2 regions of the Priestia sp. FSL P4-0332 genome follow, and region 2 is predicted to be linked to the other one. Evidence: riboswitches for the same ligand, from Rfam matches in the RefSeq annotation. Region 2 holds a riboswitch; the other holds the start of a gene.
What was found. Region 2 has a riboswitch for S-adenosylmethionine ahead of MKY06_RS06065 (hypothetical protein). Riboswitches for the same ligand answer to the same signal wherever they lie in the genome.
Positions count from the first base shown of each region.

Region 1: linked by a shared signal. The riboswitch ahead of metE (5-methyltetrahydropteroyltriglutamate--homocysteine S-methyltransferase) and the one ahead of MKY06_RS06065 (hypothetical protein) in region 2 are both predicted to bind S-adenosylmethionine.

Region 1 is NZ_JBBOUA010000001.1:3,463,620-3,467,035, reverse strand. Features, by position in the region: gene MKY06_RS18005 (metallophosphoesterase family protein) at 1-140, shown strand, start outside; gene MKY06_RS18000 (hypothetical protein) at 440-691, shown strand; SAM riboswitch class I at 772-882, shown strand; cobalamin riboswitch at 962-1,150, shown strand; gene metE (5-methyltetrahydropteroyltriglutamate--homocysteine S-methyltransferase) at 1,301-3,416, shown strand, end outside.
Region 2 is NZ_JBBOUA010000001.1:1,187,655-1,191,070, reverse strand. Features, by position in the region: gene MKY06_RS06070 (M20/M25/M40 family metallo-hydrolase) at 1-701, opposite strand, end outside; gene MKY06_RS06065 (hypothetical protein) at 1,171-1,413, opposite strand; SAM riboswitch class I at 1,481-1,582, opposite strand; gene MKY06_RS06060 (M20 peptidase aminoacylase family protein) at 1,646-2,800, opposite strand; gene MKY06_RS06055 (GNAT family N-acetyltransferase) at 2,848-3,354, opposite strand.

The DNA of each region.
Region 1 (3,416 bases), 2.3 Mb from region 2:
GCGCCGGTGCTCCTCTTGATTTTGATCCGCCTTTAATTTTAAATAATTATAATTTTACGGAGTTTTTTGTAAGCAGGTACAACATATTAGGACCTCTTCTTTGGAAGGATTTTGGACGACCTCGAAGAAATTGTTTGTAAAAACAAGAGAATAGAAAGCTATGTTTAGCCAAAAGCCTGCCCGTAATTCACAGGCAGACTTTTGGAAGATTATGCATAATGTTTACAGAAACCTTGTAGCAGAAGGCTCAGTCAAACGTTATAATAGATAATGAATGATGATATATTCTCTATATTTGTCATATATTTGTATTACATATGTAATTGAAGAAAAACATTCACTTGATATACTGTTTAATGACTTAACTTTATCTTAAAATTTACAGTGAAATGCCTGTTTATAGAGGCTTAGAACATACACAGCAAATGGAGGAGCAATCATGGCAAACGAAAAGATGCAAGAAGGACTTGATCGTTTTATCAAGGAAGATTTAAATGACCTTTTAGGTAGACTGTTCCCCTTAATGGACCGGGAGTGTGCCGAAGAAAAAAGAAAGCTTATCGAAACAGCGGTAGAGTATATTTATTCGTCAGGATATCACCAGGGAGCCAAAGATTTAATTGAAACGCACCGAAAAGACGATTACAAATTGTTAAGGCAAAAATTAGCGTCAGCGCCTCCTAAAAACTAATTTTTTTGAAATTTCTTTTGACAACATAAATCTAAGGTGTTAAGATGACTCTACATTCAAAATATTATAAACAATTAAAACTCTTATTGAGAGAGGCGGAGGGACTGGCCCTGTGAAGCCCGGCAACCATTTAACATTCTTGTTGAAAAGGTGCTACATCCTGCAAAGCGTACAGCTTTGAAAAATAAGAGAGGATTTCATAGATACTATGCCTCTCTATTCGTGATAGAGAGGCTTTTTATTTTATGTGAATATGTTTTGAATGGACAATTTTATAAAAATGCATCAGGTGCTGTGTAACGAATGTACGCAGCTTAAAAGGGAAGACCGGTGAAAAGCCGGCGCGGTCCCGCCACTGTAATGGGGAGCAACTTATTAACCACTGTTTCATGTTGAAATGGGAAGGGATAGGAAGCGATGAACCTAAGTCAGGAGACCTGCCTGTTGTATGCACTTAAGCTCTACGGGATATAGAGAGGAGTGAGGAATACGTGTTGAGAAAAACAGGCTGTCTCAACTCTAGTTAAGTATGCGTATTATCTCTCTTTTCATTTCGAAAAGAGAGATTTTTTAGTTTACCGATAAAAAAATATACAGGGAGTGGAAAAAATGAGCAGTGTAAAAAGTTCGAACTTAGGTTATCCAAGAATTGGTGAAAAACGAGAATGGAAAAAAGCGCTTGAGCAGTTTTGGGCAGGAAAGCTAGAGAAAGGTATCTTTCTTCAAGAAATTAAAGCTCTTCGTCTAGCGCATCTAAAAAAACAGCGTGACGCAGGAATTGAATTGATTCCAGTCGGCGATTTTAGCTTATACGATCACGTGTTAGATACAGCTGTTATGTTCGGTCTAGTGCCAAAGCGCTTTGAGTATAACGGAGGACCAGTATCGCTTGAAACGTATTTTGACATCGCCCGAGGAACAAAAGGTGCGGTAGCCTCTACGATGACAAAATGGTTTAACACAAATTATCACTACATCGTACCGGAGCTTGAGGAATGTACGCCGGTACTTGTAGAAAATCGCCCGCTTCAGTTTTACAAAGAAGCAAAAGAAAAGCTGAATATTGAAGGAAAGCCCGTGATTGTAGGTCCAGTAACATTTGTGAAGCTGTCAAAAGGATATAAAAAAAGTGAGTTTAAAGAAGTAGTTGAACAGTTTGTTCCGCTTTATGCAACTATCTTAGCGGAGCTGCAGGCAGAAGGAGTAGAGTGGGTGCAGATAGATGAGCCAATTTTATCTACAACGCTATCAAAAGAAGAACTGGCGCTTTACACAGAAGTCTATCAAACTTTGAAGGAAGCAGCACCGAATGTAAAAGTCATTTTGCAAACGTATTTTGACAGCGTTGATCACTACAAAGAAGTTGTGTCTCTTCCTGTTGAAGGAATCGGTTTAGACTTTGTGCATGACCGAGGCGAAAATCTCACTGTGCTTAATAAATATGGTTTTCCAACTGATAAAGTGCTGGCTGCGGGAGTGATTGACGGACGAAATATTTGGCGTGAAAATTTGGACGAACAGCTTTTAACGCTTAGTGAAATTGAAGAAGCCGTATCAAAAGACCGTTTGATTCTGCAGCCTTCATCAAGTTTATTACATGTTCCTGTCACGGTGAAAAATGAAGAAACCATTGATCCAGTATTGAAAAATGCGCTCTCTTTTGCAGATGAAAAGCTAAAGGAAATCACGCTTTTAACAAAAGCAGTGCAGCAAGGAAAAGAGTCGATAGAAGAAGAAATAAACGTAAGCAAACAGGCGATTCAAGCATTAAATGGTTCATCTTTTCGAAATCATCAAGACGTGCAAAAAGAGCTGAAGCAGCTGCACAGCTATAAAGCAGCGCGACAAGCGCCGTTTGACGTACGTCAACGCGTTCAGCAAGAAGCGTTTCAACTGCCGCTTCTTCCAACGACAACGATTGGAAGCTTTCCGCAAACAAAAGAAGTGCGAAAAGAGCGTTTAAAATGGCGTAAAGGCGAGTTAAGCGATGAAGCATATGAAGCGTACATTAACGAGGAAATAAAAAAATGGATTGAAATTCAAGAAGACATCGGCTTAGATGTCCTTGTGCACGGAGAGTTTGAGCGTACGGACATGGTCGAATACTTCGGTGAGAAATTAGGAGGCTTTCAGTTTACGAAGTTTGGCTGGGTGCAATCTTACGGTTCTCGCTGCGTGAAGCCGCCGCTTATTTACGGAGATGTATCGTATGAGCAGGCGATGACGATCAAAGAAACGGTCTACGCACAGTCTCTAACAAATAAGCCGGTTAAAGGAATGCTGACGGGTCCGATTACGATTTTAAATTGGTCGTTTGTGCGTGATGATATCCCGCGCTACGACGTGGCAAATCAAATTGCGCTTGCTCTTAGAAAAGAAGTAGAAGCACTTGAAAGTCAGGGCATTTCAATGATTCAAGTAGATGAACCGGCACTGCGTGAAGGATTGCCGTTAAAACGAGAAAACTGGGACAGCTACTTGAACGCTGCGGTGTATGCATTTAAACTAGCAACGGTATCGGTGCAAAACGAGACGCAAATTCACACGCATATGTGCTATTCAGAATTCGAAGAGATTATTGATGCCATCAAAGCGCTTGATGCCGACGTGATTTCCATTGAAACGTCTAAAAGCCACGGTGAATTAATTTATGCGTTTGAAAAACATACGTACAATCAAGGAATCGGACTTGGCGTGTATGATATCCACAGTCCGCGCGTACCGA
Region 2 (3,416 bases):
CCATAACACAAAAAGCTTGGCATGATCTTCCCAATCGATCCTGAGTACACATAGTTCGTTTGATCTCCAGGATAGCGGCTGAACACTGGTTCTGCATTTAGCATGAGAGAAAAATCCAGCTGATGTTTGCGGGCAAGTTCTAAAAGAACAGGCACTGCTTTTCTCATCCCAAGCGAATTTACTTCTTCATCCGGCACCGACAGCAGCAGGATGTTTCCGTCAAACTCTCCGTTGCATGCTCGTTCAACCATACTGATATGCAGAGCAATGCCTGCTTTCATATCCATCGTTCCTCTGCCAAAAAGCCAGTCTCCTTTTATCATATCCTTTTGTACGTGCGCCGGAACTTGTTCCATATGGTTATAAAAAGTACTCGTTAATGTATCAGCGTGAAAAGCATCCTTTTTCCACTGTCCATAATCTTGTACATCCACTACATCGTAATGACTTACTAGTACAACTGTTTTATTCGTATTTTTCCCTTGAACAAAAGCTGTGACAATCGATCGCCCGTCTCCTGTTGAATGAAGCTCGACTTGCTCGTTTTTTTGAAAGTAAGGCAGCTTCAATAAATAAGACGCTATCGATTCAGCCATTTCCACTTCTGCCATCGTTCCTGTCACGCTAGGTATAGAAACCAATTCGCTTACAAGTTTTTTTAACTGTTCTTTTGTTTGATACAAAGATGTTTTGTTCGACATAACCTTCATCTCTTTCCTTTTTCTAAATTTTCTATCAAACAAAACCATTCGTCAATCCCTTTGACAGAGACTCTTTCATTCTATCCCTATGTATCATAGTATGGCGCTGCCTTTACGCACATGATAAAAAAAGAGTGTGCGGCTAGGGATAGCACCGCACACTCTTTTTTTACTTTTCGTCATCTTCTAAAAAGTCTAGGATACGATCAATAAGCTGTTCGCTTCCTGCATCGTTTCCGTGTTCAAGAGACATTTCCATTTCAATGCTCCTTTCATAAAATATTCTTGTTTTATAACATACCACAATTCATTTCGAATGTAACCTTTAATTTGTGTAAAAATTTCGACAATTTATGATTAATTTTAAAACCTGTTGAGTATTGATTATACCCACCAGATTCTTTGCTTGTCAAAAACCATGCTTTCTATTTAAAAACACTTAAAAAATAGAGGCGCGAGCAGACTTCTTCTATAAAAGACAGCCTACTCGCTCAAGCTTGGAACAGCATGATGAATAAATTTCTAGTTCATTTGCTTTTTGTACATCTTTAATATCTATGCCTACAGCATATGTACGAACATGGTTTTCGACCACAATTTCATAAAATGTTTCTAATTCCCGATAAGCTACTTGATAATGCTTTCCTAATAATTTCACTGCTTCCTTTAATGCTTTCTCTCCTGTATGTGCTGCAACTGCTGTATGGCTCATAAAACCCTCTCCTTTTAGAAAAATAAAAAAACTCATTTTGCTTTGATGCAAAATGAGTTTTTCACCCGTTTTATCACCCAAAGCACATGCTTTGCTGGTAGGAGCACCTTACATTCGTAGGTTGCTGTGGAGTCAAAGAGCCAGATCTCTCGTCCACTCGTGATAACTTTTTTAATTTAAAATTTATTTTATCAAACAATTCCATCCCCGTAAATAGAAAAATAAAAATATTTTAATTTTTTTGGTAATGGAATGAATTCAAAAAATGAAAGCTTAGATTAGCAAAATAAGAAGCTGCTACAAGTAATGCCTCTTCATTTAATGAAAAAGAAGGATGGTGCCATTCATATTCTCCAGCTGTACCCATCCATACAAAAAATCCTGGTACATGCTGCTGATATACGGCAAAATCTTCTCCTCCAGGCGATTGTTCAGCTTCTACGACTTGATAACTAAGATCCTCTGCCGCTTTAGTAACTAGTTTTTCCAGCGTATCATCATTGTTTACTACAGGAAGATATGGATACCATTTAACGTCTACTGAAGCCCCGAAAGCTGCGCCAATCCCTTCAGCAGTTCGTTTCATAAGAGCCGGTATTTTTTCTCTCGCTTCTTCTTGAAAGGTACGCACAGTTCCTTCAAGCGTTACTTTGTCAGGAATGACGTTCCACGAGCTCCCTCCATGGATTTGAGTTATGCTGACAACAACATTTTGAAAGGGGCTGAGATTACGGCTGACAATGGTTTGTAAACTAGTAACAATTTGACCAGCAGCAGCAATTGGGTCTATTGTTTTTTCAGGGATACCTGCGTGACCTCCTACTCCTTTGACGTCAATTTCAAAACGATCAACACTTGCCATTAAAGGTCCCGGTTTGATACCAATGGTCCCTACAGGAAGATCCGGTTTGTTATGCATCCCAAATATCGCTTCCACTCCTTCGAGCACACCTTTTTCAACTAGCATTTTTGCCCCAGAAGCCGTTTCTTCGGCTGGCTGAAAGATAAATCGAACCGTACCGCAAAGCTCCTGCTGACGCTCTTTAAGAAGGATAGCTGCTCCGATTATAGAAGCCGTATGAAAATCATGGCCGCATGCGTGCATAACACCGTTCACTTCAGAAGCAAATGGCAGATTGGTTTTTTCTTCAATTGGCAGCGCATCAATATCAGCTCGAATAGCGATAATAGGTCCCGGCTTTCCTCCCACAATTTCTGCTACTGCTCCTACGTCTAATTGGAATTCATCCGCTATAGAAATATCATAGTGTTTTAACCACTTTTTAATACGTTTAGTTGTTTCATATTCTTTCATTGAAAGTTCTGGAAACCGGTGCAGCTCACGGCGTATGTCTATTAGTTTATTTAGTAGTAATTGATCGGTCATATTTATCACTCTTTCACATTTCTTAATTTGGATCACTTCTCTATCTTTTACGACAAATAGTGTACCTCATTGAATTTTTTATAAAGAAATACGGTCGTATAACCTTCTGCAAGGTGCTTTTCTTTAGCTTGAACATATCCTTTTCGTTCATACATCTCAACTAACCAAGGATGTTCTTTTGCTGTTCCTAAAGACACACCTGGTGATTTAAACGTATTTTTTATTACCTCTTCCTCTACTAGATGCAGCAGCTTAGAACCAACGCCTTTCCTGGCAAACGACGGGTCCACTGCAAACCACCAAAGATGCGGAACAGCAAACGGACCTGGATGTTCTCCCCAAGGCATTCGTATAGATACAGTTGCAGCGATTCTTTTATCTTCTTCATATACATAGCAAAGGTTTTGAGAAATATTTTTCTTAACAAGGGCAAGATCAGCAGTAGCTGCTAAGAAAGGAATGCCTCGCTCTCGAATAGGCTTATATGCTTGTAGAGTTAAGTTCAATAAGTTATCTGCGTCGTCATTTGTTGCCAAACGGAATTCATTCTTCATCTCTTCGTCTCCTTATGCAGTGTTTAAATATTTTATTTAACTTATAAGTTTACTAAGAATTA